DNA from 3 places in the Solidesulfovibrio carbinolicus genome. Region 2 is predicted to be linked to each of the others. Evidence: riboswitches for the same ligand, from Rfam matches in the RefSeq annotation. Region 2 holds a riboswitch; each other region holds the start of a gene.
What was found. Region 2 has a riboswitch for cobalamin ahead of C3Y92_RS14035 (sirohydrochlorin cobaltochelatase). Riboswitches for the same ligand answer to the same signal wherever they lie in the genome.
Positions count from the first base shown of each region.

Region 1 (9,892 bases), 1.6 Mb from region 2:
GGGAGCCTTATTTCCTCCAAGCTCAACCAATGGACGCTCTTGGTCGGCATGATCCCCGGCGTCTACGGCGTGTCTTCGGGCAGCTTTGCCGTGCCCATTCCCCTGGACGGCGTGCAGATGCACGAGATCATGCTGACCGCCGCCCAGTCGCTTCTGGCCGTGGGCCTGCTCGCCGGCCTGCGCCTGGACATCCGGGGCGCGCTGCTGCTGTTTGGCCTGTTCCTCGGCCAGTTCCTGGCCCCGGCCGTGCCGGAGGCTTTCTGGAACCTCTTCCCGGGCCACCTCGACGGCAACGAGGTACACTTCCTCTTCACCTTCCTGTATATCGGGGTCTTCGCCCTCATGCTGCCACGCACCGGCCGCCACCTGCTGGCCCTTGTCCGCCCCGCGCGCCACAGCGCCTCTTGACGCCGGGCCGGCCCGGCCCTATGGAACCCGCCCGCCCCGGAGCAGCCCTCCGGGGCGGGAACCGCCGCCAGGAGGTCCGCCGCCATGGACCAGACGTTTGCCCTGCCCATCTACCTCGACCTGTTCGCCGTGTTCCTCATGGCCGCCACCGGGGCCATCGAGGCCATCCGCCGCGAGTTCGACCTCGTCGGCCTGCTCGGCCTGTCCTTTGCCACAGGCGTGGGCGGGGCGCTTATACGCGACGGCATCTTCCTCCAGGCCGGCGTGCCGGCCGTGGTGCGCAACCAGGACTATCTCTACGCCGTGGCCGGCGCTGCCCTGGCCTGCCTCATCTTCGGCCGCCGGGCCGTGTTGTCCGAGCGTTTCGTGGCCCTGGTGGATGCCGCCGCCCTGGGAGCCTACGCCGTGGTCGGCATGGAGAAATCCCTGGCCTTTGGCCTGGATTTCGCCCCGGCCGTGCTGGTCGGCACGGTCAACGCCTGCGGCGGCGGCATCCTGCGCGACGTGCTCATGCGCGAGGAGCCCATGGTGTTTCGCCCGGGCCAGTTCTACGGCCTGGCCGCCCTGCTGGGCTGTCTGACCTACCCCTTCCTGCGCCAGACCTTCGGCCTGCCGCCGCTGACCTCGGCCTTTGTCACCATCGCCTTTACCTTTCTTCTTCGTGTGCTGGCCATCACCCGCAACTGGCGCACCGTCCCCGTGCGCGACCATGGCCTGTTTCGCCGCCGCAATCCGCCTGTGGCTTGACGCCGCCTCCCCGGCCGCGTCTATAAAGGATGAGGGTCCGCAACCGGCGGCCCCATCCGCAAGCCAGGGGGAATGTCCGTGAAGCGACCCATCACCACGCTTTTGTGCGACGTCGGCGGCGTCATGCTCACCAACGGCTGGGACCGGCAGGCCCGGGCCGAGGCAGCCAAGCGCTTCGGCCTGGACGCCGCCGAAACCGACGAACGCCACCATCTCACCTTCGACGCCTACGAAGAGGGCAAGCTCTCCCTGGACGAGTATCTCGACCGCACGGTGTTTTACGCGCCGCGTTCCTTTGACAAGGCGACCTTCCGGGATTTCATGCTGTCGCGCAGCGCGCCCCTGTCCGACATGCTGGCCTATGTGCGCGGACTCAAGGCCCGGCACGGCATCCGCATCGTGGTCGTCAACAACGAGGGCCGCGAACTCAACGAGTACCGCATCCGGGCCTTCGGCCTGGGCTGTTTTGTCGACGCCTTCGTGTCCTCGTGCTTCGTGGGCATGCGCAAGCCCGACGCCGGCATTTTCCGCCTGGCCCTGGACGTGGCCCAATGCGACCCGGCTGACGCGGTCTACATCGACGACCGGGCGCTTTTCGTGGAAGTGGCCGCGACCCTGGGGGTTCGCGGCGTGGTCCACCGCGACGCCGCGTCCACGGCCCGAGAGCTGGAGGCTCTGGGCGGTTTCGCCGCCGTATGCCTCGGCAGCGATGGCTGAGGCGCGGCGGCTATTTTTCGGCATGGCCGCCGGCCGTTTGGTCGCTGACGCCCTCGGCGCGAGGTCACGCGTTATCGCCCCGGCCTGACCCGAAGACGGTCCATCAAGCCCATGCCGGTCCAGGCCGGCTCATCGCCCGGCCCGGCCGGGGCTTCCCAGGCCGTCCCAATTCCGGTACGAGGCGGGGGTAAATTGTCCGGCCACGCGCCGGCAGTCTCAAGGAGTCACGAACATGACCAAGATCGCCATTCCCTCCCGCGACGGGCAGGTGGACGAGCATTTCGGCCACTGCGGCTATTTCACGGTGCTGACCATCGGCCCGGACAAGAGCGTCGTCGCCGAGGAGACCTTTTCCCCGCCGGCCGAGTGCGGCTGCAAGTCCAATCTGGTCAACGACCTGCTCGCCATGGGCGTCACGGTGCTCATTGCCGGCAACATGGGCCAGGGCGCGGTCAACAAGCTGCGCCAGTCCGGCATGACCGTGGTGCGCGGCGCGTCCGGCCCGGTCCACGAAGCGGCGGCGGCGTTTCTCGCCGGCATGCTCAAGGACCGCGACGAACTGTGCACGGCCCACGGGCATACCTGTTTGCATTAGGCGGCTGGCCGAGAGGCTAGGCTGACACGCGACAAAGCCCGGGACCACGGCATGGTCCCGGGCTTTGCCGTTGTCCCGAGGCGGAACAACTGCGGCTGTAATTTTTTCCGCCTCCCCACGTCCGCCCGCCCATTCATAAAAGACAATAAAATAAACGCCATAGCGACCTCGCGCCGCCCGCCCAAACCGCCGCATCCGGTGCATAATCACCCCAACCCGCCAACATCGCGCCGTTTTTTGCCTCGATTGACTCTTTGGCCGCATCCTCGCATATATGCTGCGACGTTGGCGTTGGTCCGCCCCGCCCCAGGCGGCGGCGGGCAGCCGTAAGAGGGAATCCGGTGCAAGTCCGGAACTGCCCCGCAGCGGTAAGCGAAAACGAACCCCGCAACCAAGCACTGGGCAAGAGCCCGGGAAGCCGCGGGAACTAGGAAACCGGCCCACACCGGGCCGACGCGTTCGCAAGTCCGAACACCTGCCGACGCCCGCCGGACGCATCCGTCCGGCGCATGAACCAGGGAGCCTCGCGGGAGGGCTGCCCGGCCTGCCGTTTCGCGCCATGCGTTTTTCGGCCGCCGTCGCCCCTCCCCTGCCCGACGACAGTCCGCCCAGGGAGAAACGCATGTCCGAGCCGATGGAACACGGCAATTTGGCCCTTACCCCCACCTCCGACCGCCACGACGCCGTCGACGCCGCCGTCGACCAGCCCGTGGTGGCCGCCATCCCCTCGCGCATCCGCAAGCGCGACGGCCAGATCGTCACCTTTGACGCCGACAAGATCCTGTCCGCCATCCGTCGCGCCGGCGCCGCCACCGGCGAATTCGGCGAGGACGAGGCCTGGCTGCTGACCGCCCAGGTGGTCAAGGTCCTCTCCCACCGCTTCATCGGCCAGATCCCGGACATCGAACGCATCCAGGACATCGTCGAGCAGGCTTTCGTCTCGGCCAACCATTTCCGCACCCTTCGCGCCTACTCCGTCTACCGCGAACAGCGCGCCCGCCTTCGCGAAGACAAGAAGACCGTGGTGGACGTGGCCGCTTCCATCAACGAATATCTCGACCGCCAGGACTGGCGCGTGGCCGCCAACGCCAACCAGGGCTATTCCCTGGGCGGGCTTATCCTGAACGTCTCGGGCAAGGTCGTGGCCAACTACTGGCTCTCCCACGTCTACCCGCCCGAAGCCGGAGCGGCCCACCGCGACGGCGATCTCCATATCCACGATCTCGACATGCTGTCCGGCTACTGCGCCGGCTGGTCCCTGCGGATGCTTTTAAGCGAAGGCCTTAACGGCGTGCCCGGCAAGGTGGAAGCCAAGCCGCCCAAGCACCTCTCCAGCGCCGTGGGCCAGATCGTCAATTTCCTCGGCACGCTGCAAAACGAATGGGCCGGCGCCCAGGCCTTTTCCTCGTTCGACACCTACATGGCCCCGTTTATCCGCAAGGACAACCTGGGCTACGAAGAAGTGCGCCAGTGCATCCAGGAGTTGATCTATAACCTCAATGTCCCGTCGCGCTGGGGCACCCAGACGCCGTTTACCAACCTCACCTTCGACTGGACCTGCCCCGAGGATCTGGCCGGCGACCATCCGGTCATCGGCGGCGAGGAGATGGCCTTTACCTACGGCGAGCTCCAAACCGAAATGGACATGATCAACCGGGCCTACATCGAGGTCATGACCGCCGGCGACGCCAAGGGCCGCGTGTTCACCTTCCCCATCCCGACCTACAACATCACCAAGGATTTCCCCTGGGAATCGCCCAATGTGGACATCCTGTTCGAGATGACGGCCAAGTACGGGCTGCCCTACTTCCAAAACTTCCTCAATTCCGACCTCACCCCGGGCATGGTGCGCTCCATGTGCTGCCGGCTCCAGCTCGACCTGCGCGAGCTGCTCAAGCGCGGCAACGGCCTTTTCGGCAGCGCCGAGCAGACCGGGTCCGTCGGCGTGGTCACCATCAACTGCGCCCGCCTGGGCCACACCCATCGCGGCGACGAAGCCGGCCTTCTCGCCCGCCTCGACGCGCTGCTGGAAATTGCCCGCACCACCCTTGAGATCAAGCGCAAGGAGATCACCCGCCGCATGGACGCCGGGCTGTTCCCCTACACCAAGCGTTACCTGGGCTCGCTGCGCAACCACTTCTCCACCATTGGCGTCAACGGCATCAATGAAATGATCCGCAATTTCACGAACGATGCCGAGAATATCGCCACCGAGGCCGGCCACGCCATGGCCGTGCGCCTGCTCGACCACGTGCGCGCCCGCATGACCGAGTTCCAGGAGCAGACCGGCCACCTCTACAACCTCGAAGCCACCCCGGCCGAAGGCACCACCTACCGCTTCGCTCGCGAGGACAAGAAGCGCTACCCGCGCATCCTCCAGGCCGGCCCGGCGCAAAAGCCCTACTACACCAACTCCTCCCAGCTGCCCGTGGGCTTCACCGACGATCCCTTCGAAGCCCTTTCGCGCCAGGAAGAGCTCCAGCGCAAATACACCGGCGGCACGGTGCTCCACCTCTACCTCGGCGAACGCGTCACCAGCGCCGAGGCCTGCAAAAAGCTCGTCAAGCGGTCGCTGTCCGGCTTCGCCCTGCCCTACGTCACCGTGACGCCGACGTTTTCCATCTGCGACGTCCACGGCTACCTGACCGGCGAACACGAGACCTGCCCGACCTGCGCCGCCGAAGGCCGCACCCAGGCCTGCGAAATCTGGACCCGCGTCATGGGCTACTACCGGCCCAAGTCGGCGTTCAACGTCGGCAAGCAGGGCGAGTACGACGAGCGGGTGTGTTTTAAGGAACCGATGGATAACTAAAGAGAATATGCCTCCGGCGGCCGGGAGGGGGTCACCCCCTCCCGGACCCTCCCGATACGGGGGATCACAGGACGGCGCGGTCGTGGCGATGGGCCACGGCCGCGCCGTTGGCGTTGGGCGGCCTTGCGCGCCGCCGCCGAGAGGGCTAAGGGACGCGACATGAACGGTCTTATCATCGGCGGTGTCACGCCGCTCTCCACCCTCGACTTTCCCGACGCCCTGGCCGCGGTCATCTACTGCCAGGGCTGCCCCTGGGGCTGCCCCTACTGCCACAACGAACCGCTGCGCGAAATCACCGACGCCGTGGAGCACGACAGCGCCTCGGTGCTGGCCTGGCTCGAAGGCCGCAAGGGCCTGCTCGACGCCGTCGTCTTCTCCGGCGGCGAACCCACGCTCCAGGACGGGCTGCCCGAAATGCTGGCCGCCGTGCGCGCCATGGGCTTCCACACCGGCCTGCACACCACCGGCATGTTCCCCAAGGCGCTTTCCGCCGTGCTGCCCCTGTGCGACTGGGTGGGCCTGGACATCAAAGCCCCCCGCGCCGCCTACGACCGCATCGCCGGAGTAGCCGGCGGCGGCGAGGCCGCCTTTGCAAGCCTGGCCCTTATCCTCAAAAGCCGCGTGCCCTTCGAGACCCGCACCACCTGGCATCCCGGGCTATTGGCCGAAGACGAGTTGACCGCCCTGGCCGGAGAGCTGGCCGCCGCCGACGCCGGCCGCTGGGTCATCCAGGCCTTCCGCCCCGACGGCTGCGCCGACGCCGATCTGGCCGCCGCCGGACCGGCCGTGTTCCCCCCCGACCTCGTCGCCCGCCTCCAGGCCGCCGCGCCGCGTTTGATTATAACGACGAGAGTTTAGGAGAGGGGGATGCCTCCGGCGGCTGGGGGCCTGAGGCCCCCAGCCCCCCCACATAGGGAGGCGGATGATCGTATGGACAGTTTGTTTATTAGTTCCAGGGTGAGCATCCCCCTGGCGGAGATTGATTTTATCGCCGCCCGCAGCGGCGGTCCCGGCGGCCAGCACGTCAACACCACCAGCTCCAAGGTGACGCTGCTCTTTGACCTCGACGCTTCGCCAAGCCTCACCGACGCCGACAAGGCGCGTATCCGCGAGGCGCTTACCGGCCGCATCGCCAAGGACGGCGTGTTGCGCGTGGTCTCCCAGACCAGCCGCAGCCAGTTCGCCAACAAGGAAATCGCCCTGGAACGCTTCGCCGCGCTGCTGCGCGAGGCGCTGACCCCCCGGCCGCCGCGCCGCAAGACCCGGGCTACCCTGGCCTCGAAACTGCGCCGCCTGGACGACAAGAAACGCCAGGGCGAACGCAAACGCCAGCGCCGGGACTTTGGCGACTGATCTCTCCGCCGCAAAAACGGCCGGAAAACTTGCGCCGGCCGGCCTTGGCGACGCCGTAGGCTCGGCCCATGCTCCAGGCCGCCTCCGGCAGCGCGCCAGGACGCTTGTCCAGAACCGCAGCCGCGCCTTGACGCCCGGCCGCGCCCTGGGCTAGGGGAAGCCAGACTTCCGCCATGGCGGCAGCGCCGCCCAATGCCTGATCCGGAGCACCCCCGCATGTCCTCACTGGAACACAAGCGCCAGAAATCCTCTTTTTGGCTGTCCGCCAGCCGCGACCAGGCCCGGGACACCGGCATGGCCCTGACCCTGGTCGCGCTCATCGTCTTTTTCGTCACCCGGGAAATCCGCTATGTGACCATGGCCACGGCCATCCTGCTGCTGGACATGATCTGGCCTTCCTTTTTCAAACCCCTGGCCAAGGTCTGGTTCGGCCTGTCCCACGTGCTCGGCACGGTCATGTCCAAGGTGATCCTGACCCTGACGTTTTTTGTGGTGCTCACGCCCATGGGCCTGCTGCGTTCCCTGCTCGGCAAGGACCCCATGCAGGTACGCCAGTTCAAGCAGGGCACGGACTCCGTGTTCAGGGTCCGCGACCATACGTTTACGGCCGCCGACGTCGAACAGCCGTTTTAACCATCGGCCGAAGGCCGCTTTGACATCACTCCCGCGCCCCGCGCGGGTCCACCTGGAGGCGATATGGAATTTCTGCGTGAACTCTGGGGCTTTTTGCGTGTGCGCAAAAAATTCTGGCTGCTGCCCATCATCCTGGTGCTGCTGCTTTTTGGCGTGCTGGTGGTCCTGACCAGCGGCTCGGCCGTGGCCCCGTTCATCTATACGCTTTTCTAGAACCGACCCCGTGCCCACAACAGGGGCGTCAGGCTGCCCGCAAAACGCTCCAGGCGCTTTGCCATAACGCGACAATAGCCCCGGGAAGGGCCGCGCGCCGACGCACTCGGCCCTTCCCCGCGTCACTCCCATCCCCCTGGGCCGCCTGGCCGCCCCAGGGGACGCAACCCCGCCAGGACAGCACATGGCCGAATACATCCTGGGTTTATCCGCCTATTACCACGACTCCGCCGCGGCGCTGTTGCGCGACGGCGTGGTGGTCGCCGCCGCCCACGAAGAGCGGTTCACCCGCAAGAAGCACGACGCGGATTTTCCGCGCCAAGCCGCCGGCTACGTGCTGGCCGAGGCCGGCATCGAACTGGCCGACCTCTCGGCCGTGGCCTTTTACGACAAGCCCTATCTCAAGTTCGAGCGCCTGCTCGAAACCTACCACGGCTTTGCCCCAAGCGGCCTGCGCAGCTTTCTTTCGGCCATTCCGGTGTGGATCAAGGAAAAGCTGTTCATGAAAAGGATGCTGCGCGAGGAGCTGGCCAAGCTCGGTCCGGGCAAGCCGCGCATCCTTTTTCCCGAGCATCACCTCTCCCACGCCGCCTCGGCCTACTACCCCTCGCCCTTTGACGAGGCCGCCATCCTCACCATCGACGGCGTGGGCGAATGGTCCACCACCACCATCGGCGTCGGGCGCGGCAAGGACATCACCTTCCTGCGCGAACTCGACTTCCCCCATTCCGTGGGCCTGCTCTATTCCGCCTTCACCTACTACTGCGGCTTCAAGGTCAATTCCGGCGAATATAAGCTCATGGGCCTGGCCCCTTACGGCATCGAAGGCTCGGAGCGGGTCGAGGACTACAAGGCCAAGATTCTCGGCGAGCTGGTGGATCTGCGCGAGGACGGCTCCCTGCTCCTCAACATGGCCTATTTCAACTACGCCACCGGCCTGACCATGTGCCGCGACCGCAAGTGGGAGGCGCTTTTCGGCCTGCCTCGCCGGGCCGCCGAGACCGAACTCGGCCAGGAGCACATGGACATGGCCCTGGCCATCCAGCAGGTCACCGAAGAGGTGGTCCTGCGCCTGGCCAGAACCGCCCGCACGCTCACCGGCTGCGCCAACCTCGTCATGGCCGGCGGCGTGGCGCTCAACTGCGTGGCCAACGGCAAGCTGCTGCGCGAGAACATCTTCGACGACGTCTGGATTCAGCCGGCCGCCGGCGACGCCGGCGGAGCCCTCGGCGCGGCCCTGGCCGCCTGGCACATCCAGGGCGGCCACGAGCGCACGCCGCTGCCGGCCGGCTGCCGCGACCGCATGGAAGGCTCCTACCTCGGGCCGCGGTTCACCCGGGCCGACGCCCTACGCCTGGCCGCCCGCCGCGAAGCGCCCCACACGCTCTACGAGGATTTCGACGCCCTGTGCGTCCGGGTGGCCGACCTGCTGGCCGACGGCAAGGTCGTGGGCTGGTTCCAGGGCCGCATGGAATACGGCCCCCGGGCCCTTGGCGGCCGCTCCATCCTGGGCGATCCGCGCAATCCCGAAATGCAGAAAAAGCTCAACCTCAAGATCAAATACCGCGAAGGTTTCCGGCCCTTTGCCCCGTCGGTGCTGGCCGAGGCCGTGTCCGAATGCTTCATCCAGGACCGGCCCTCGCCCTACATGCTGCTGGTGGCCCCGATAGCGGAGAATCTGCGCCATCCCCTGCCTGACGGCTACTGGCAAAAGCCCATGTTCGACCGGCTCTACGTCAACCGCTCGACCCTGCCGGCCATCACCCACGTGGACTTCTCGGCCCGCATCCAGACCGTGCACAAGGACACCAACCCCCGCTACCACCGCCTCATCGAAACCTTCCGCGACCGCCACGGCTGCCCGGTGGTGGTCAACACCAGCTTCAACGTGCGCGGCGAACCCATCGTCTGCACCCCCGAGGACGCCTACCGCTGCTTTATGCGCACCGAAATGGACTACCTCGTGGTCGGCGACTGCCTGTTTGGCAAGGACGACCAGCCCGAATACGCCGAATCCGGCGACTGGCGCGGGGAATACGAGCTGGATTAAGGCGAGGACGAAGAGATAAAGAGGCCTCCGGCGGCCGGGGGGCTTAGCCCCCCGGACCCCTTGGCTGGACGCGGTCGGTCGGGTGGTGCCGCGTCGGCGGGCGGAAGAATAGGGCGGCTGGAATCAGGCTTGGTCTTGGGGCGGCTTCCGCCCCAAGACCAAGCCTGATTCCAGCCGCCAACTCGCCAAAAATGGCCCCGAAGCGGGGCCATTTTTTTTGGTTATGCCCCCCGTTGAAAGTTTTTGGGGAAGGAGGGGGCGCGGGGGAGGAAACCCCTTTTTGCAAAAAGGGGTTTCCTCCCCCGCATTCACGCGCCTACTTGCACAACCACAGGGCGGCGCGGTCGATGCCGCGCAGGATCTT
Region 1 is NZ_CP026538.1:225,682-235,573, reverse strand. Features, by position in the region: gene C3Y92_RS01025 (sodium:calcium antiporter) at 1-408, shown strand, start outside; gene C3Y92_RS01020 (trimeric intracellular cation channel family protein) at 493-1,155, shown strand; gene C3Y92_RS01015 (HAD family hydrolase) at 1,228-1,872, shown strand; gene C3Y92_RS01010 (NifB/NifX family molybdenum-iron cluster-binding protein) at 2,105-2,467, shown strand; cobalamin riboswitch at 2,743-2,964, shown strand; gene C3Y92_RS01005 (ribonucleoside triphosphate reductase) at 3,090-5,279, shown strand; gene C3Y92_RS01000 (anaerobic ribonucleoside-triphosphate reductase activating protein) at 5,439-6,137, shown strand; gene arfB (alternative ribosome rescue aminoacyl-tRNA hydrolase ArfB) at 6,210-6,632, shown strand; gene C3Y92_RS00990 (SxtJ family membrane protein) at 6,849-7,265, shown strand; gene C3Y92_RS21025 (DUF5989 family protein) at 7,329-7,478, shown strand; gene C3Y92_RS00985 (carbamoyltransferase family protein) at 7,663-9,528, shown strand; gene C3Y92_RS00980 (universal stress protein) at 9,845-9,892, opposite strand, start outside.
Region 1: another riboswitch for cobalamin. It lies ahead of C3Y92_RS01005 (ribonucleoside triphosphate reductase); the one in region 2 lies ahead of C3Y92_RS14035 (sirohydrochlorin cobaltochelatase).

Region 2 (9,892 bases):
AGTGATGGTCCCCTTCCAGATGCTGCTCATGGTCGGCCACGACGTCAAGGCCGTGTGCCCGGGCAAGAAGGCCGGCGAGACCGTGCGCACCGCCGTGCACGATTTCGAGGGCGACCAGACCTACAGCGAAAAGCCCGGCCACAACTTTGCGCTCAATTTCGACTTCGACGCCGTGGACCCGGCCGCCTTCGACGCCCTGGTGGTGCCCGGCGGCCGCGCCCCGGAATACATCCGGTTAAATCCCCGGGTCATCGAGATCGTCAAACATTTCGGGGCGACCAAAAAGCCCATCGCCGCCGTGTGCCACGGCCAGCAGGTGCTGGTCACGGCCGACGTCATCGCCGGCTGCCAGTGCATGGCCTACCCGGCGGTGCAGCCCGACATCGAACGGGCCGGGGCCACCTACGTTGGCCCCAACGAAACCTTCACCAACGCCGTGACCAGCGGCAACATCGTCACCGGCCCGGCCTGGCCGGCCCATCCCCAGTGGATGCGCCAGTTCCTGGACCTGCTCGGCACGAAAATCGAAGCCTAGGCTCCAGTCTGAAGACCAACCGGCGGCAGCTTTGCGTCCATCCTGATCCGCGAGGCTGCCGCCGCGTCGTGGCGTCGGGCGGCGCGTCCCTTGAAAAACATGCTGAAACTTTCGAAAAATGATTCTTTTTCGTGAGGTTGTTCCCCAAACACCGCTGACGCTTTTTTGAGGATGCAACGTAGGCCATCCGTGGCCAACGCCCGGCCTGCCGGCTCGAACTCACGGGAGAGCGCGCCGGTCCGGCCGGCGCGCCCCCAAATCCCCCCCTTTTTTCCACGGCGCAACGATGGTATAGCCCTGGGCGACCACCCGCCCGGCGGCGGCCCACCCGGCCCGCCGGCGCAACGAGGCGCTATGATCGACAAGACAAAACTGGATCGCCTGCGGCAACTCATCGGCGACTTTGCCGTCAACAAAGGAAAAGTGCTCCTGCTCGTTTCCTTTCTGCTCTTTATCGTCGCCGCCTACTACGTCATGGACTTCATCACCGAGGACAGCCTGGCGGTGAAGTACAAGAAGACCACGGCCCTGGTCGAGGAAGTGCAGGAAACGAAAAACGTCCTGACCATCGTCACCAGCCAGGGGTTCTTTGTCGTCGATCCCGGGCTGCGCTCGGACAAATTCAAAAACATCGCCGACTTCTTCCGCAAGGTCAAAGAAGACGGCTCGCCCGTGCGCATCGACTATAAGGACGTCGGCAACGACAAGGTCATCGAAAACGTCTTTTACCGGGCGGAATCCAACAAATTCGGCAAGATAGGTTCGCTTAAATAGACCCGGCCGGCCGGCAAATACAAAGCGGCGGTCGGCCAACGCCGCCCGCCGCTTCAAAAAAGCCCGGCCAATGGCCGCTCTACCAGTCCTGATCCTTGGGCTTGTTGGCCTGCTGGGACTTGATCAGCAGCAGGGAAATAAAGATGGTCGCAAACCCGAACAGCACGATAAGCCCGGCGAAATCAAATTTCACGGCGAACCCCCAGAAATGTTTTTGTGAAAAAAATCCTTACTCCCAAATGACCAGCCTGTCCAGACATGCCCGCCTTTTGGGCGGTAGCCTCGCCCTGGCGCTTACCTGCCTGGCCTGCTCGCCCGGGCCAGCCCAGGCCGCCGTCATCGAGGTCGGCGTGGATGCCTACAAGGTCAACGGCGGCCCGGCCGAAACCGCCGCCTGGGACGTGGCCGAACGGCTGGCCATGGCCAAGGACGTGGCCATCGTGGTCATGAACCCCAAGGCCAACAAGGGGACCGTCCAGATCCTCATGCAAAACCTCGAAACCCTCAAGATTCCCACGCTTTTCACCAAAAAAGCCGATTACGACGTTTTGCTTAAGCGCGGTTTCATCAAGCCCCATCCCGCGCCTTGACAGGCGGCCGCCCCCCGGCTACCTCCCCGGAAATCGACCTGGGTGCCCTCACGGGCTTAATAGGGAATCCCGTTCAAATCGGGAGCGGTCCCGCCGCCGTCAGTTCCACGCAAAGGTCGGCCTCCACGCGCGCCACTGGGAAGCACTTCCCGGGAAGGCCGGGGCCGATGGAACAAGCCGGAAGACCTGCCCGGGTTCTGGCACATCCCGCCGGCAACGAGGGCTTTTGCCGGCCGGGACGCGGCTTCGGGCGCTTTTTCGTCTCCCGTCCGCTTTCCTCAAGAGCCCTCCATTTCCGTGGAGGTTACCTGGCATGATTCGTCTGACCCGTCTTACGCATCTGGCGCGCTTGGTCCTGTCCCTGTCCCTGGTCCTGGCCCTGGCCGCCCCGGCCGCCGCCGGCCACGACGCCAAGAAGGAACCGAAAAAAGCCATTGTCGTGGCCGCCTTTGGCACCACCGTGCCCGAGGCCGCCCCGGCCATCGAAAAGATGGTGGCCCGGGTCAAGGCCGCCTATCCCGGCGTGCCCGTGACCCTGTGCTACACCGCCGCCATGATCCGGGCCAAACTGGCCAAGGAAGGCAAACGCGTGCCCTCCCCGGCCGAGGCCCTGGCCGCCCTGCCCGATCAGGGCGTCACCGACGTGGCCCTTTTTTCCCTGCAAACCGTCCCCGGGCACGAATACCACGACCTCGTGCGCACGGCCGCCGCGTTCTCGCGCATGCCCAAGGGTCTGTCCCGGGTCGAGGTGACCGCGCCGCTGTTGTTTGAGGCCGAGGATTTCGCCAAGGCCGCCGCCGCGCTGCTTGAAGCCGCGCCCAAGGACCGCAAGCCCGGAGAAGCCGTCATCTTCGTCGGCCACGGCACCGAGCATCCCGCCAACATGGCCTATCCGGCCCTGCAGTACAGCCTGTGGCGGCTGGATAAAAACGCCTTTGTCGCCACCGTGGAAGGCACGCCCTCCTTTGACGACGCCGTGGCCGAACTCCAGGCCAAGGGCGTCAAGAAAGCCTGGCTCATTCCGCTTTTTGCCGTGGCCGGCGACCATGCCCGCAACGACATGGCCGGCAAGGAAAAGGACTCCCTGGCCTCGATGCTCACCGCCGCCGGCGTGGAGACCAAGGCCGTGCTGGCCGGCGCGGCCGAGCATAGCGGCGTGGCCGACATCTGGATCGAACACCTCAAGACAACCTTCGACGCCCTGCCCGGGAAATAATGCCGCCACACGCCTTCCCCCGGGGCGGGGTCCTGAAGCGGACCCTGCCCCTTGTCCTGGCCGGGCTGGCTGCGCTCAGCGCCGCCTGTCTGGCCGGGGCCTATCCGGCTGCCCCGGGGGACGTGCTGGCCGTGCTGGCCCGGGCGGCCGGCCTGGCCGTCCCGGCTCCGGCCGATCCGGCCCTGCCCACGGTGGTCATGGAACTGCGCCTGACCCGGGCGCTTTTGGCCTATGGCGTGGGCGCGGCCCTGGCCGTGGCCGGCGCGGCCTTCCAGGGCGTGCTGCGAAATCCCCTGGCCGATCCCTTTACCCTGGGCGTCTCGGGCGGCGCGGCTTTTGGCGCGGCCTTGTCCCTGACGCTGGGCCTGGGCGCGGCCCTGGGCTCAACGCTCGTCACCCCGGCCTGCGCCCTGGCCGGCGGCGGCGCGACCCTGGTCGCGGTCCTGGCCCTGTCCCGGCTGGCCGGGGGGCTGCGACGCGAGACGGTGGTTTTGTCCGGCATCGTGGCGGCCACCTTCCTGTCCGCCCTGCTCTCCCTGGTCAAGGCGCTTAACGAAGAATCCGTGGCCGGCATCGTGTTCTGGATCATGGGCGGCTTTCAGGGCAAGGGCCGGGCCGAACTGGCCCTGTTCCTCCCCTGCCTGCTGCTTGGCCTGGCCGGCGTGGCGCTGTTCCTTCGCGAGCTGGACATTTTGCTCTTGGGCGAACGCCAGGCCCGGCAGCTCGGCGTGGCCGCCGGCCGGTCGCGGCTGGCCCTTCTTGGCGCGGCGAGCTTACTCACCGCCGGCGCCGTGGCCGTTTCCGGGGTCATCGGCTTTGTGGGGCTTATCGCCCCCCATGCCTGCCGGCGGCTCTACGGCGGCGAACACGGGGCGCTGGTGCCCCAGGCCGCCCTGGCCGGCGGGGCGCTGTTGTGCGGGGCCGACGTCCTGGCCCGGGTGATCCTGCCCGGCGGCGCGGAGTTGCCCGTGGGCGTGGTCACGGCCCTGCTCGGCGGGCCGTTTTTTTGCTTCCTGCTCCTGACCGGGCGCGGGGGGCGGGCGTGATCCGCTGCCGCGACCTGACCAGCGGCTACCGGGGCCGGGCTGTCCTTGGCGGGCTGAGCCTTACCGTGGCCGCCGGGGAAATGGTCGCCGTCCTTGGCCCCAACGGTGCGGGCAAGACCACGCTGCTGTTGGCGCTTTCGGGTGTGCTGTCGCCGGGCGCGGGCACGGTGGTCCTGGCCGGGCGCGATCTGGCCGAACTCACCGACCGGCAGCGGGCCAGGCTCGTGGCCTCCGTGCCCCAGCGCGGCGAAAACACCGGGGAACTGGCCGTGCGCTCGGTGGTGCTCATGGGGCGCTATCCGTATCTGGGATTTCTTGGCGGCTACGGCCCGGAAGACCACCGGGCGGCCGAGGCGGCCATGGAGGCCGTGGGCCTGGGCGGTCTTGCCGACAGACGCCTTCATGAACTGTCCGGCGGCGAATTCCAGCGGGTGCTGGCCGCCCGGGCCTTGGCCCAGGAAAGCGGCATTTTGCTTCTGGACGAAGCCTCGGCCAGCCTGGACATCGCCCGCAAGATGGACCTCTACCGCTTGCTCGCCACCCGTAACGCGGCCGGGGTCACCATTCTGGCCGCCCTGCACGACATCAATCTGGCCGCGCTGTTCTGTCGGCGGCTGGTGTTTCTCAAAGATGGCCGCATCGAGGCCGACGGCCCCACGGCCGAGGTTTTTACGCAGCAAACCCTTTCGAGGATTTATGAAACCGACATCATCGTCATTGCCCATCCCCAGACCGGCGCGCCCCAGGCGTTGGCTGCCGGCGGCGGTCTGCCTGCTGGCCGGCCTGCTGGCGGCCGCGCCGGCCCATAGCCAAGGCCCGGCCGTCGTCGATGACCTGGGCAACACCGTCGCCCTTTCCGCCCCGGCTCGGCGCGTCGTGCCGCTTTACGGCGCTTTTGTGGATATCCTGGCCGGCATGGGACTGACCGACCGCGTGGTCGCCCGCACCGAAGCCGACCCGGCTCCGGCCGGCGAGCCGGAACTGCCGGTCATCGGCACCCACATGCGCCCCAACATTGAGCGCGTCCTGGCCGTGCGCCCGGATCTCGTGTTGCAAATGGACGGCCGGGGCGAAGCCCGGGAATCTGCCGCCAGGCTCGCCGGCCTGGGCATCCCCACGGCGGTCTTTGCCGTGTCGGATTTTCCAACGTTATTTTCCGCCATTGACCGCATCGGCGTGCTGTGCGGCGACGAAACCGGGGCGCGCAACCTGCGTGAAGCCCTGGCTGGCCGCCTGCTCGCCGTCAAAAGGCCGGCCGGCCCGCCGCCCAAGGTCTTTTTTGAGGTGCGCTCGGGCAGCCTGCTGGCCGCCGGCAACACCTCCATGGCCTCGGCCGTCATCGCCGCCGCCGGCGGCAACAACGCCGTGACGACAAAGGACAAAATCGTGCGATTATCCGACGAGGAACTGCTGCGCCTGGCCCCGGACGTCTGCCTCACCCAGCGCGGCCCCATGAACCCCGAAGCCCGGTCCATGGCCGAGCGGCCCGAGTACGCCACGCTGCCCTGCGTGCAAAACGGCCGGGCCTTTGTGGTGGACGAGGCGACCTTCTCCCGGCCCGGGCCGGGAAGCGTGACGGCCGTGGAAGAACTGGCCGCGCTGCTGTCCGGGAGGCCGTCATGACCCGCCCGGGAACGCTTTTCGGCATCGGCGTCGGCCCCGGCGACCCGGAGCTGGTGACGCTTAAGGCCGTGCGCGTTCTTGGCGCGGTGGACGCCGTCTTTGCCGCCTCGTCGAGCAAAAACGACTATTCCATCGCCGAGGCCATCGTCGCCCCCCATCTGCCGGCCAGCCAGGGGCTCACCCGTCTGCCCTTTCCCATGACCCGCGATCAGGCCGCCCTGGACGCGGCCTGGGCAAAAAACGCCGCAGCCATGGCCGCAGTGTTGGCCGCCGGGCGCGACGCGGCCTTTATCACCCTGGGCGATCCGCTGCTCTACAGCACCTTTGGCTACGTGCTCCCGCGCCTGCGCGATCTTGTGCCGGGCCTTGCCGTGGAGATCGTGCCCGGCATCACCTCGTTTCAGGCGGCAGCAGCCCGCACCGGCCAGGTACTGGCCGAGGGCGGCGAAAACCTGCTGGTGGCTTCGGGCATCGACGACGACGGCCGGCTGGCCGCCGCCCTGGAAACGGCCGACAACGCCGTGATCCTCAAAGCCTACAAAAGCTTTCCCCGGCTTCGCGCCCTGCTCTCCGGCCTGGGTCTGTCCCGAGGCACGACCTTCGTCACCCGCCTGGGCCATGACGGCGAGGCCGTGGAGCGCGACCTGGACAACGCCCCCGAACGCCCCCATTACCTGTCGCTGTGCCTGATCAAGCGGGGGCGCGGCTAGCAACAAACACGGCGGTCCGAACGTTTAAGCGGCCCCGTCCGCCCAAGCGTCGCGGCCCTAGCAAGGGACGCTGAGCGCCAGCCCGCCCTGGGCGGTTTCCTTGTATTTGGTGCACATGTCGCGCCCGGTCTGGGCCATGGCCGCGATGGCCTGGTCCAGGCCCACCACATGGTGGCCCGGGGTCTCGGCGGCGGCGATCTGGTAGGCGGCAAACGCCTTGACCGCACCCATGGCGTTGCGCTCGATGCAGGGAATCTGGACGTAGCCGGCCACCGGGTCGCAGGTCAGGCCCAGGCAGTGCTCCAGGGCGGTTTCGGCGGCGTTTTCCACCACATGGACGCCATGCCCGTTGGCCTGGGCCAAAAAGGCGGCGGCCATGGCCGAGGCCACGCCCACCTCGCCCTGGCAGCCCACTTCCGCGCCGCTCACCGAGGCGTTATGCTTGGCTAAAAGGCCCACCATGCCGGCCACGAGCAAGGCCTCGCGGAAGTTCTTGCGAAACACGCCGGCCGTGGGGCGCAGCACCTTGGCGATGTAGAGCACTCCGGCCAGCACGCCGGCCGCCCCGGCCGTGGGCGCGGTGACGATAATGTGGCCGCAGGCGTTCTCCTCGGCCCCGGCAAAGGCGCAGGCGCAAAGGGCCAGGATGGGCCGGTCAGCCATCTGCGGGTCCTGGCGGTAGCGCGCGAAAAGAACGCCCGCCTTGCGCCACAGCCCAAGCGGCCCCGGCAGCGGCCCCTCTGCCTCCAGCCCACGCTCCACCACGTCGATCATCACCCGCATGACGCCGTCAAGCCGCTCCACGATGGCCTGCCGGGACAGGCCGCTGACCACCTCTTCATTGGCCATGAGCACGTCGGGCAGGGACAGGCCCGTCTCCTCCACCAAGCGGCGCAGGCCGGCCATGCTCGAATAGGGATACGGCGGCAGGGGCCGCACCGGAGGTTCCTCGCCCTGCCATTCCACGAACCCGCCGCCCACGGAATAGGCCTCCCGCGTAAAAAGCACGGTCCCGTCCCCGGCCGTCACCCGAAACACCATGGTGTTGGGGTGGCGCGTGGGCACGGTCAGCAGGTCGAGGGCCACGGCGCGCGGCGAAATGGCGATGCTCCGCCCGGCCACGACGACCGTCCCGCCGGGATAGTCGCTCAGGCCGTCGACGATGTCGGGCGGGCAGGATTCCGGGCGATGGCCGAGCAGCCCGGCCAGAAGCGCCTGGGGCGTGCCATGGCCCTGGCCGGTGGCGGCCAGGGAGCCCAGCAGGCGCACGTCCACGGCGGCGGCCCGGTCCAGGGTTTCGGCCGGCAGGCCCGAGACGGCCGCCAGGAAATCGGCGGCGGCGCGCATGGGGCCGATAGTGTGGGAACTCGACGGCCCGGGGCCGATCTTGAACAGGTCGAGGATGGGCGTGGCGATGGGCGGGCGGGCGGCGTCCATGGATGTCCTTACGGGGTTTCGGGGTTGTCGGGCGTCTGGTCCGGGGAGGCGGCCTGGGGCGTGGGCGAAACAAGCTGGTCCAGGAGCGCCTCGGCGTTGTCCGGGCTCATGTAGCGCCGGCCCGAGGCCACGGTGCGGATGGCCACGAACAGTTCGCTGTCCAGGGCCTGCTTCTCGATGGAGCCCAGGGCTCCGGCGCTCATGACAAAGCCCATGTCGGTCTTGAAGAAGCCGAACTTGAGCAGATCGGGCACGGCCCGTCAAAACGACGCAATGCCGGCGATACGCGGGTCGGCGTCAGTCGGCCTTGCCCTTAAAAAACAGCGCGAACAGCCGCCCCGGCCCCAGGGCTTTTTCCAGCTGGCGCACGGCGAAAAGGGGGATCAGGGTCACATAAAGGATCAGGAAGTTGGCCAGCACTTCCTGTTTTTGCATATTAAGGACGGCATCAATCCCCCAGGCCAGACCACGGCCGTGCAGCAGGCCGTCCACGATCTTTTCCACAAAGGAGAAGATGATGACCAGCAAGCTGCACAACAAGGTCTGACGCAAGGCGGCGAGAATGAGCGGTCCGCGAGGCGCGCTTCTGCCCAGACCCAGCCAGTCGCCCAAAAGAATGACCTTGGCCAGGATGGCCGCTTCGAACAGGGAATAGCCGTAGTGGTAGTAGGAGAGGTTATGCTCCTGTAGCACCAGGCGCTTGTAGATGGTAAACGAGCCAAGAAAAGCGGCCAGATAGACAAAGAGCATGAGGTACTCCTTGGTCTCCTGGACGAAGCGTTCCTTGACCCTGGCTTTGTCGATGGGCATGTCCGTCCTCCGATGGCGACGCGCGGCCTGAGGCCGGCTTTCTGAGAACATGCCGATTCCATGGGAAAATACAACTCTCATGTCGTGCAGGAGGGAATGCCCAAACCGCAGCTCTCACGCTCCACCACCCAAAGATGGCAATCAGAAACTCCAAGAGATTGGCGCGCTCGCCGCGCCTTCCGAAACGGCCTCGCCGGGCTGGGGCCAGGTTCGGAAAATTCCGGGCCACTCACTCGTACGGCAACAGACTCCACGAACTGTTTACATTTGAAAATCAGCGGCAAAAGGGCGCGTACGCCGCAGTGCGCCGGCAAGGCCTTTGTGGACGCAAGGTACAAAGCCGGATGCACCGGGCCTGTCCCCGCCGGTCTCAGGGATGCGCAGCCAGGGGAGCGCACTCCCGGCGCATCTCGCGGAAGATCTCGCCCAGGGGCACAAGCCCCAGGAGCTTGTCTCCTTCCAGCACCACGGCGAACCGGCTGTCGGCCTTGATCATGGCGTCCAGGACCAGATGCAGGGAATCCGACGGCGCGACCTTGGGGATGTCGCGCCGGGCGGCCTCGGACGCCTTCCGGGCCATGCAGCGGCGGCAGGCCAGTCGGTAGGTGTCCTCGAAATCGTCGTCGCCCAGGCTTTCGCGCAGGCTGGCGTCCAGTGCGCAGTCGTTTAAGTCCGACAACAGCGTGCGCAGGCTGACGATGCCCACGAACCGGCCGGCCCGCATGACCGCGGCGGCGTCGAGGTCCGGGCTTTTCTCCAAGTGGCGCGACAGTTTGTCAGCCACGGTCTCCAGGGACTCGGCGGCATCGACGGCAAGCACGTCGGTGCGCAAGGCGTCAAAGGCGCGTTTGCGTAGCATGGTCGTCTCCGATGGCGTGGAAAGCCCCAATGTAGCCTGGACCGCGCCGGTTTGCCAAGTTCCGCTCAGTCAAAATCCGCCAAAAGCGCTCCGATATGCACCCGTCCAAAGAGCACCACGGGCGAATATTTGTTGCGAAGCCGCCAGACCGCCTGCTGGAGCTGATCGGACGTAATGCCGTTTCGCAGCGCCGTGTAGGCCTCGATAAAGGCGGCCAGGGAGTCGCAGACCTTGAGCAGCTCGCCGTCCTTGGGATCAAAGGCGTCGAGGTTGCAGCGCCCGTCCAGATCGG
Region 2 is NZ_CP026538.1:3,140,353-3,150,244, forward strand. Features, by position in the region: gene C3Y92_RS14020 (DJ-1/PfpI family protein) at 1-535, shown strand, start outside; gene C3Y92_RS14025 (hypothetical protein) at 890-1,309, shown strand; gene C3Y92_RS14030 (hypothetical protein) at 1,579-1,899, shown strand; cobalamin riboswitch at 1,923-2,107, shown strand; gene C3Y92_RS14035 (sirohydrochlorin cobaltochelatase) at 2,213-3,115, shown strand; gene C3Y92_RS14040 (FecCD family ABC transporter permease) at 3,115-4,161, shown strand; partial or broken gene C3Y92_RS14045 (ABC transporter ATP-binding protein) at 4,218-4,970, shown strand; gene C3Y92_RS14050 (ABC transporter substrate-binding protein) at 4,858-5,784, shown strand; gene cobI (precorrin-2 C(20)-methyltransferase) at 5,781-6,494, shown strand; gene C3Y92_RS14060 (L-serine ammonia-lyase) at 6,552-7,931, opposite strand; gene C3Y92_RS14065 (response regulator transcription factor) at 7,940-8,185, opposite strand; gene C3Y92_RS14070 (hypothetical protein) at 8,229-8,741, opposite strand; gene C3Y92_RS14075 (CBS domain-containing protein) at 9,112-9,600, opposite strand; gene C3Y92_RS14080 (HD domain-containing protein) at 9,666-9,892, opposite strand, start outside.

Region 3 (9,892 bases), 880 kb from region 2:
CAGGTCGGAACAGGTCTGGCAGTTGTGGCACAGCCAGATGTCGATGTCGCCCTCGAAACGGTCCTTGAGTCCCCACTGGGCCCAGACCATTTCCTTGCGGGGAAACGGCGTCTCGGGCGGAGCCAGAGGGCAGGCCACGCTGCAGGTGGCGCACTGGTAGCACTTCTTGACGGCTTCGCCACCGGCCGCCTGCACGTCCTTGACGAACTGCAGATCGGGCTTGATACGCTGCTCGTTTGCCATGGAGCCTTCCCTCCTAATAGCCTTTGAACGGGTTCGGCCCGATCTTGAGGACCATGTCCATGAACTGGTCGATCATGTCGGGAATCTTGTCGTATTCGTCGATGGCCACCTGATACTGCTCGACGCGCTCAGGTTCCACGCCCAGACGCTTGAGCGACTCGGCGATGTTTTCCTTGCGGCGGTTGCAGATCTCGGAGCCCTTGACGAAGTGACACTGGTAGTCGTCGCCATACTTGCAGCCAAGCATCATGACGCCGTCAACACCCTTGCTCATGGCGTCGGCAACCCAGATGGCGTTGACCGAACCCAGGCAGCGCACCGGGATGATGCGCACGTAGGGGCTCCACTTCTTGCCGCGAAGGGCCGCCATGTCCAGGGCCGGATAGGCGTCGTTTTCGCAGGCCAGGATGAAGACGCGCGGTCCGCCGTCTTCGATTTTCGGCGGGATCTCGCATTCGCGGATCTGGGAGCCGATCATGTCGACGTTGTAGTTGTCAAAGGAGATGACGCGTTCGGGGCAAGCGCCCATGCAGGTGCCGCAGCGGCGGCAACGCGTGGGATTGGGCTTGGGCGTTCCCTTTTCGTCGTCGTCCAGGGCGCCAAACGGACATTCCTCGGTGCAGCGTTTGCACTGGGTGCAGCGCACGAAGTTGAACACCGGGTAGGACAGATCGCCCGAACGGGGATGGACGGCCACGCCCCGGCTGGCGGATTCGATGCACTGGATAGCCTTAAGCGCCGCGCCGGCCGCGTCTTCCTTGGCCTGGGCCATGGTCATGGGCTGGCGCACACAGCCGGCGGCATAGACGCCGGTGCGGCGGGTCTCGTAGGGGAAGCAGATGTAGTTCGAATCGGCAAAGCCGTCGAAGAGCTGCAGATCCGGGAAGGCCGGCCCCTGGCGATAGAGCAGGTTGATGGTCGGATCCAGGGCCGTGGCCGGCACGATGCCGGTGGGCACGACGACCAGATCGGCGGCCAGGCTGATGTCGCCGCCAAGCAGCGTGTCCTTGGCCGAGACCACCAGGCTCACGCCTTCCTCGGCAACGCCGGTGACCGTGCCCTTGGTGAGCATGACGCCGGGGTTGTCCTGGGCGGCGCGGTAGTAGCGCTCGTTGATGCCGGGGACCATCATGTTGTCATAGATGATCATGGCCACGGCGTCGTCGAGCTTCTCGCGCACGTAGTTGGCCTGTTTGAGCGCCACAAGGCTCGTCAGCTCCGAGGAGTAGGCCAGGTGCTTGGGGGTCTTGATGGGCGTAAAGACCGGTCCGGCTTCCTCGCCTTCCTTGGCCTCGGCGGGCTTGGCCGCTTCGGCCGGGGCGTCCTCGGCGACGGCGGCCGGCTTGGCTTCCAGAGCCTTGGTCACGTCCACGATAAAGGCCACGGTCTTGGGCGCCTTGCCGTCGGAGGGCCGCTTGATGGAGCCGGCCTTGACCATGGCTTCGAACTCGGCCGAGGTCACGACGTTTTTGAGCGTGCCGTAGCCGTAGGGAGCCAGGGCCTCGCCGTCCATGGGCTGCCAGCCGGCGGCCAGGACCACGGAGCCGATGGGCAGGGTCTCTTCCTTGCCGCCGCTTGCCAGGGTGGCCTCGTAGAGGCCCGGCGCGCCGGCCAGGAGCTTAAGCGTCGTGGACAGCTTGACCGTGATCTTGCTGTTGCCGGCAACCAGGCCGATGAGGCGGTCGATGCCGGTGTCGGTGGCTTCCAGGTAAGGATAGGCCAGGGGGAACGTCTTGTAGAGGTTGGCCGCCTTGCCGCCCAGGGCCGCTTCCTTTTCCACGAGGACCACGGAGTAGCCGGCGCCGGCCGCAGCCAGGGCGGCGTTGATGCCGGTCCAGCCGCCGCCAAGGACCAGGATGGTCTTGTTGGTCTCGGGAATCTCGGGGTTGGGCTTGGCCATCTTCTGGAGCTTGACCACGCCCATGCGCAGGTAGTCCTGCACCAGGGAAGTCAGCTCGCGGGGCACGGGCTGCCCGGCCACCGGGGCCGAACCGTCCGGGTTTTTATAGGACAGGGTCACGAACTCGCGCAGGTTGACACGGTCAACGATGACCTTGTCGCCGAAGTCGAAGACTTCCCAGTCCACGCGGGGCGAGGTGCCGGCCAGCATGACCGCGTCGATCTCGCCGGACTCGACGTCGGCCTTGATCATGGCCACGCCGTCGGGGCTGGACAAACGCTTGTGCGACTTGACGATGGGGCAGGCCCCAGCGCATTTTGCCTTGACGAACGCGACCAACTCCTCGGCGGACAGAAGCGGGGCGACGCTGGATTCGTCGATATACACACCGATTTTTTCGGCCATCGCCGCTACCTCCCTCGCACCGAAGCGATTGCTTTCATGGCCGCGCCGGTGGCCGACTGGGCCGACTTCATGACGTCAAGGGGCGTGGCGGCGCAACCGGCGGCAAAAATGCCCTTCTCCTCGCCGCCCACGATAAATCCCATCTCATCGACGGGCACGTCCACAGGCAGGCGTTCGCCGGCAATGCTCGGCTGCATGCCCGTGGCCAGGACGACCAGTTCGAACCGGTTGTCGGACTTGATGCCGGTAACGGCGTCTTCCACGGTGAGGATGACGTCGCCGGTGCCGGCGTCCTCGGCCACGGCGGCCACCTTGCCCTTGACCGCGTTTATGCGGTCATCATCCAGGATGCGCTTGGCGAAGTTGTCGTAACGGCCGGGGGTGCGCAGATCGATGTAGTAGATGGTCACGCGCGCATCGGGGAAGGCTTCCCGGACGTAGGCGGCCTGCTTGAGCGACGCCATGCAGCAGATGTAGGAACAGTAGTTAAGGTGGTTCTCGTCGCGGGAACCGGCGCACTGGACGAAAGCCACGCTGCGCGGGGCCTTGCCGTCCGAGGGGCGCACGATATTGCCGCAGGTCGGGCCGTTGGGGGAGGCAAGCCGCTCCAGCTGCATGTTGGTCACGCAGTTGGCGATGTCGCCCGCGCCGAGGTTGGTCAGGCGGGTGACGTCGTAGGGCTTCCAGCCGGTGGCGTACACGATGGAACCGACCTTGAGGACGATTTCCTTGGGGGCGTCGTCGAGATTGATGACGTCGGAGCCGGACAGGACTTCCAGGTCTTCCTTGGTGCAGCGTTCCTTGTCGAGAACGTAGCGGTTGGGGAAGGCGAAGGGCACGTCCATGTACAGGGCCTTGCGGTCGCCCAGGCCCAGTTCGAAATCGCTTTTGACGTCCTTGGACAGCTTTTTCGCGGTATCCGAGAGATCGACGCTGCCGGGTTCGACGAAGCGGGGCTTGATTTTCACCGTGACTTCGTAGTCACCGGCCTTGCCCGTGACCTTGGTCACTTCGGCGAGGGTGAAAAACTTGACGTTTTTATTGTTCTTGATGCGCTGGAACTGAATTTCCAGCCCGCAGGACGGGGGGCACAGCTTGGGGAAATATTTGTTGAGCTGCATCACCCGGCCGCCGAGAAAGGGGTTTTTCTCGACGATGTAGACTTCGTGGCCGACCTCCGCGGCTTCCAGCGCGGCGGTGATGCCGCTGAAGCCGCCGCCGACGACCAGTATCGCGTTGCTCGACATCGCAACCTCCCGGCAATGGTTAAGGCCAGCAAGAAAACGGCCTGATCCGCGAGGATAGACCGCCCCCGCCGTAGGCGTACAAGCACGGTCCATCCGCCCGGGTAAGACCGTTAAAAAGCGGCCGCCGGGCTAACCCGGCGGCCGCTCTGGTCATTCCTACTGAGCGTCGGGAATGATCTGGTAGTAGGTCTTCTTGAAGACCTTGGTTTCCTTGGTGGCCGGATCGTACTTCGAGTTGACGAAGCACTTCCATTTGGAGTCGTCCAGGCCCAGGAAGTCGCCGCGGTAGTAGAAGCCCGGGTAACGGGTCTCTTCGCGGAACATGATGTGGGTCATGTGCAGGCGGACGGTCCACAGGCGGTGGTACTGTTCCCAGCAGCGCATAAGCTCGTGCAGGTCACGGGCGGCCAGCTTCTTGCTGTCCTCTTCCAGGTACTGCAGCAGCTGGAAGCCGGTGTCGAGCAGGGTCTTGGAGGTCGTGTACAGGGTGGCGCAGCCTCCGCCGTACTCGTCCGTGCACTTCACCAGGCGCATCATGAAGTTATGCGGGCTGATGAAGTTCGGGTTGACAATCGGGTCGGTGGAGATGCCGACGTTGTCCTTGAAGGTGTGCCAGGGCTGGTAGATCTCTTTGGCCAGCTCGGCGGCGGTGACGGACAGGGTGGGCTTGAAGTCCTTGTGGTCGACAACCCAACGGACCATCTGCTTGCCGCAGATACGGCCTTCAGCGTGGGAGCCGGAGGAGAACTTGTGGCCGGAAGCGCCGACGCCGTCAGCGCAGGTCCACAGGCCGTTGACCGTGGTCATGCGGTTGTAGACTTTGCCGTTGTCGGCCTTGATCTTGTACTCTTCGGGAACCCAGGCTTCGTCCGGGCCGGAGACCCAGATGCCGCAGCAGCCGGAGTGGGAGCCGAGCAGGTACGGCTCGGTCGGCATGATCTCGGAGCCCTTCTTCTCGGGCTCGGTGTCGGTGCAGGCCCACAGGTTGGCCTGGCCGACGCACATGTCGAGGAAGTCTTCCCAAGCTTCGGACTCGAGGTGCTTCTGCTGCTCAGCGTTCAGGTTGGCGAAGGTGGCCTGGAGGGCGCCGGCGGTGTCCATGTAGATGGGGCCGCGGCCTTCGCGCATTTCACGAAGCATCATGTGGTTACGCAGGCAGGTCGGGATGATGTGACCCTTGGCGTAGCCGCGATCCTCGTAGGGCTTCAGCATGGCGCGGTTGGTGACGCAGTAGTCTTCACCCTTGGCGTTGGTGGCTTTGGCCTTGAAGAGCAGGAACCAAGCGCCGACCGGGCCGTAACCGTCCTTGAAGCGGGCGGGGACGAAGCGGTTTTCCATCATGGTCATTTCGGCGCCGACCTGAGCGCACATGGTGTAGGTGGAGCCGGAGTTCCACACGGGGTACCAGGCGCGGCCCATGCCTTCACCAGTGGAGCGGGGACGGTACACGTTGACCGCGCCGCCGCAGGCCACCAGGATGGCGTTGGCCTTGAAGACATAGACTTTGTTTTCGCGGGTGGAGAAGCCGACCGCACCGGCGATGCGGTTGGGCTGCTTGGCGTCCAGGAGCAGCTTCACGATGAAGATGCGCTCCAGGTAGCGGTCCTGGCCCAGGGCGTTCTTGGCGGCTTCGGCCACGATGCACTTGTAGGACTCGCCGTTGATCATGATCTGCCAACGGCCGGAGCGGACGGGGTCGGCGCCGGTGCGCAGGGAGACGCCGGCGGCCTTGGACTGGGCGCCGTCGAGGTTGTGACCGTGGGCGTCCTTGGTCCAGCAGGGCAGGCCCCACTCTTCGAACAGGTGAACGGAATCGTCGACGTGACGGCCAAGGTCGAAGATCAGGTCTTCGCGAACCAGGCCCATCAGGTCGGTGCGGACCATGCGGACGTAGTCGTCAGCATCGTTCTTGCCGAGGTAGGTGTTGATGGCGGACAGGCCCTGGGCAACGGCGCCGGAGCGCTCCAGGGAGGCCTTGTCCAGCAGCATGATGCTGATATCGCCGCCAACTTTGTCGGCCCAGCGAACGGCTTCGAAAGCCGCGCCGCAGCAGCCCATGCCGCCGCCGACAAAGAGGATGTCGACATCTTTTTCAATCAGTTCCGGCTCGGCAAGGGCAACGCCTTTGGGCTCGTCCTTCACGGGAATGGTCGGCATAATATATGTCCTCCGTAGGGTGGATGGCTATTCAGTTGGCGAAACGGACTACTTGCAGAAGCCGTCCAACCAGCACTGCACGGTGTCGGCGCCGGTGACGTCGAACTTCTTGCCAAGGGCTTCCTTGGGGGTGACCAGGGCGGTCTCGGTGAAAAGCAGTTCGCTTTCCAGATCGCCCGGCTCCGGCTTGCCTTCGAAGGGCTTGATCGAACCTTCGGGGGTGGTGCGGATGGGGAACTTGAAGCGCTTGATGTTGCCGTTGCGGAACTTCACGGTCCACATGATGGAGTCGGCGGAACGCATGGGGATCGAGGTGCCGCCCATGGGAGCGAAGTCAGCGTAGGGGCGAGCGGAGATAGCGCCCTGGGGGCAGATCTTCACGCAAGAGTAGCATTCCCAGCAAGCGGAAGGCTCCTGATTGAAGGCCTTCATTTCCTGAGGATCCAGAATCATCAGGTCATTGGGGCAAATGTACATGCACGCGGTCTTCTCACCGCCTTTGCATCCGTCACACTTGCTCGGATCCACAAAGGTAGGCATAAGTAGTCCTCCAAACGTTTAGTTGTTGTACACCCAGCGCCCAATCCATTAAAGAGCTGAACGCCTGGACGCCTGGGACATCCGCGCGCCGTCGCCATGTGGCGCATTGTGCGCCTGGCTCCGGCTTGCCCTCATGCGTCGGCGTCGCTTGGTGCCGACGTTCTATGCAACCGCCGGGCTTGGGGATTTTTGTCATCCCCACCGCCTCTCGACAACAAAACCCCGGAATCGCTTCCGTTTGTGAACTGCCTGCGGTTAGCTTGTGATCGGTTTAACAAGCGCCGCAACCCCAGTCAAGGGTAATGTTCTTTTTTTCACGTCCGTCCAAAAGCGCCGACAAATCGGCCCCGGAGACCCCGGCGGGACCCCGGTCACGGACGATGCACGGTAGTGGTTGCACCGTCCAAGCTAGCAGACCCCACCCACCCCCGCAAGACCTTTTCCCGGTTTTCCCCGGTTCCTCTTTACAACCCCCCTGCCTCTTGTGACTTTTTTGACAACGGCATGATACCCCAGGCCAAACCTCCGCCTCTTGGCCGGCCGGACGCGTCATGGACGTCTTCACCAACGTCCCGGCTTTTGTAACCCGGCGACGCAGGTCCCCACCCCAGGCCGCGACGCCCGCGTCGGCCCGGCCCTTGACGCCCTTGCCTCCTCCCGGCTATTGCCCCCCCTGTCTGCTTGGCAGACGGACCTTTCGAGAAACGGAAGACGGTGGGAATCCGTCGCAGTCGCGCTGCTGTATTCGGGGTTATTGGCCGACCTCCACTGGGTGTTCCCGGGAAGGACAAGGCCGCTGCCGCCGGTCGAAACGACCCGCCCCGTAAGCCAGAAGACGCCTCGAAAACGGTCGGCATTCGGGCCTCGCGCAAAGGGCCGGAGTGACCAGCGACGGCAATCGGCGACGTCCGGGCCGTTTCTCGCACCCGTGCCCGTTCCCTCTGCCGGGAACGGGTGTTTTTTTCGCGTCTCCCCATTCCCCGCAAGGGGACATGCCGACCTCCCCAAACGCCTTCGGGCAAACAGGAGGACCTCGCATGATCACCCACTCCCTGGGCTTTCCCCGCATGGGGCTGGCCCGCGAACTCAAGACCGCCCTTGAAGCCCGCTTCGCCGGGACCCTCGACGCCGCAGGACTGGCCCGCGTGGCGGCCGACCTGCGCCTGCGCCACTGGCGGCTCCAGGCCGCGGCCGGGATCGACCTCGTGCCGGTCGGCGATTTTTCCCTCTACGACCACATGCTCGATCTGGCCGTGCTTTTCGGCGTCGTGCCCGCCCGCTACGGCCATGCCGGCGGACCGGCGGACGAGGCCCTCTACTGGCGCATGGCCCGGGGCGAGGCCGGCACGGATGGCCGCGTCACGGCCCTGGAAATGACCAAGTGGTTCGACACCAACTACCACTACCTCGTGCCGGAATTCGAACCGGACCAGAGCTTTGCCCTGGTCGGCACGACAATCCTCGACGAGGCGGCCCAGGCCCGGGCCGCCGGGTTCACGCCCAAGGCCGTGCTGCCCGGACCGGTCACGTTCCTGATGCTCGGGGCCTGCGCCGGCGAGCCCTTCGACCGCCTGGCCCTGCTGCCGCGCCTGCTGCCGGCCTACAGCCAACTCCTCGCCAAGCTGGCCGAGACCTGCCCCTGGATCGAACTCGACGAGCCGGTCCTGTGCCAGGATCTGCCGGCTGACGCCCTGGCCCCCTGCCGGGCGGCCTGGACCGCCCTGGCCGAGGCCGCCGCCCCGGCCCGCCTGCTGCTGGCCGCGCCCTACGGCAGTCTGGCCCACAATCTGGACTTCGTGCGCGACCTCCCCGTGGGGGCGCTTCATATTGATCTCGTGCGCGACCCCAGCCAGCTCGCCCTGGCAGCCAAGGCCCTGGCCCCCGAGACCGCCCTGTCCCTGGGTCTGATCGACGGCCGCAACATCTGGCGGGTGGACGCCGCCGCGGCGCTAAGCCGCATCGCCCTGGCCGCCGAACGCCTGGGGCCCCGGCGCCTCATGCTCGCCCCGTCGTGTTCCCTGCTCCACTGCCCCGTGGACCTTGAGGCCGAAACGGACCTCGACCCGGAAATCCAATCCTGGATGGCCTTTGCCGTGCAGAAATGCCGCGAAGTCCGCCTGCTGGCCGACGCCGCCGCCCCGAGCGGGGCCGGTCGGCCCGAGGTGGCCGACGCCCTGGCCGAAAACCGCCGGGCCTGGGAATCGCGCCGGGCCAGCCCCCGGCTGGCCGATGCGGCCGTGCGCCGCCGCACGGCCGCCGTCAGCCAGGACATGTTCCACCGCCCGGCTGCCTTTGCCGCCCGCGCGCCGCTCCAGGCCGAAGCCTTGCAGCTTCCCCTGATCCCGACCACCACCATCGGTTCCTTTCCCCAGACCCCGGAGATCCGCCAGACCCGGGCCAAGTTCCGCCGGGGCGAGCTTGCCGCCGCCGCCTACGAGGCCTTCGTGCGCGGCCAGGTGGCCGAGGCCGTGGCCCGCCAGGAGGCCCTGGGCCTGGACGTGCTGGTCCACGGGGAGCCTGAGCGCAACGATATGGTGGAGTTTTTCGGCGAAAAGCTCGCCGGTTTTTGCTTCACCCGAAACGGCTGGGTGCAAAGCTACGGCTCGCGCTGCGTCAAGCCGCCGGTCATCTACGGCGACGTGTCGCGCCCCGGCCCCATGACCATCGGGCTGGCCGTTTTCGCCCAATCCCTCACCGACAAGCCGGTCAAGGGCATGCTCACCGGCCCTTCGACCATTTTGGCCTGGAGCTTTGTGCGCGACGACCAGCCCCGGGAGGTGACCCGCCGCCAGATCGCCCTGGCCGTGCGCGACGAGGTGGCCGATCTGGAGGCCCAGGGCATCCGCGTCATCCAGATCGACGAGCCGGGGCTGCGCGAAGGCCTGCCCCTGCGACGGCGCGACTGGGAGACCTCCCTGGCCCTGGCCGTGGACGACTTCCGCCTGGCCGCCGCCGTGGCCAAGGCCGAAACCCAGATCCACACCCACATGTGCTACGCCGACTTCGATGAGATCGTGCCCGAGGTGGCCGCCATGGACGCCGACGTGATCAGCGTCGAGGCCAGCCGCAGCCGCATGGCCCCCCTGGCCGCCTTTGCCCGGGACGGCTACCCCAACGCCATCGGACCGGGCCTGTACGACATACATAGCCCGCGCGTGCCCTCGGCCGAGGAAATGGAAGATCTGCTGCGGCGGGCCGCCGCCCTCATCGACCCGGCCCGGCTGTGGGCCAACCCGGACTGCGGCCTCAAAACCCGCGCCTGGGACGAGGTCACGCCGTCCCTGGCCAACATGGTCGCGGCGGCCCGACGCCTGCGGGCGCAACTGGCCGGGCAAGGCTTGTGAAAATAGTCCTTGACAGGAAGCAAGAGGGGAACGTACCCGTATTGCCCATGCAGACC
Region 3 is NZ_CP026538.1:4,024,148-4,034,039, forward strand. Features, by position in the region: gene qmoC (quinone-interacting membrane-bound oxidoreductase complex subunit QmoC) at 1-243, opposite strand, end outside; gene C3Y92_RS17975 (hydrogenase iron-sulfur subunit) at 257-2,548, opposite strand; gene C3Y92_RS17980 (CoB--CoM heterodisulfide reductase iron-sulfur subunit A family protein) at 2,554-3,795, opposite strand; gene aprA (adenylyl-sulfate reductase subunit alpha) at 3,952-5,952, opposite strand; gene aprB (adenylyl-sulfate reductase subunit beta) at 6,001-6,492, opposite strand; cobalamin riboswitch at 7,158-7,349, shown strand; gene metE (5-methyltetrahydropteroyltriglutamate--homocysteine S-methyltransferase) at 7,530-9,836, shown strand.
Region 3: another riboswitch for cobalamin. It lies ahead of metE (5-methyltetrahydropteroyltriglutamate--homocysteine S-methyltransferase); the one in region 2 lies ahead of C3Y92_RS14035 (sirohydrochlorin cobaltochelatase).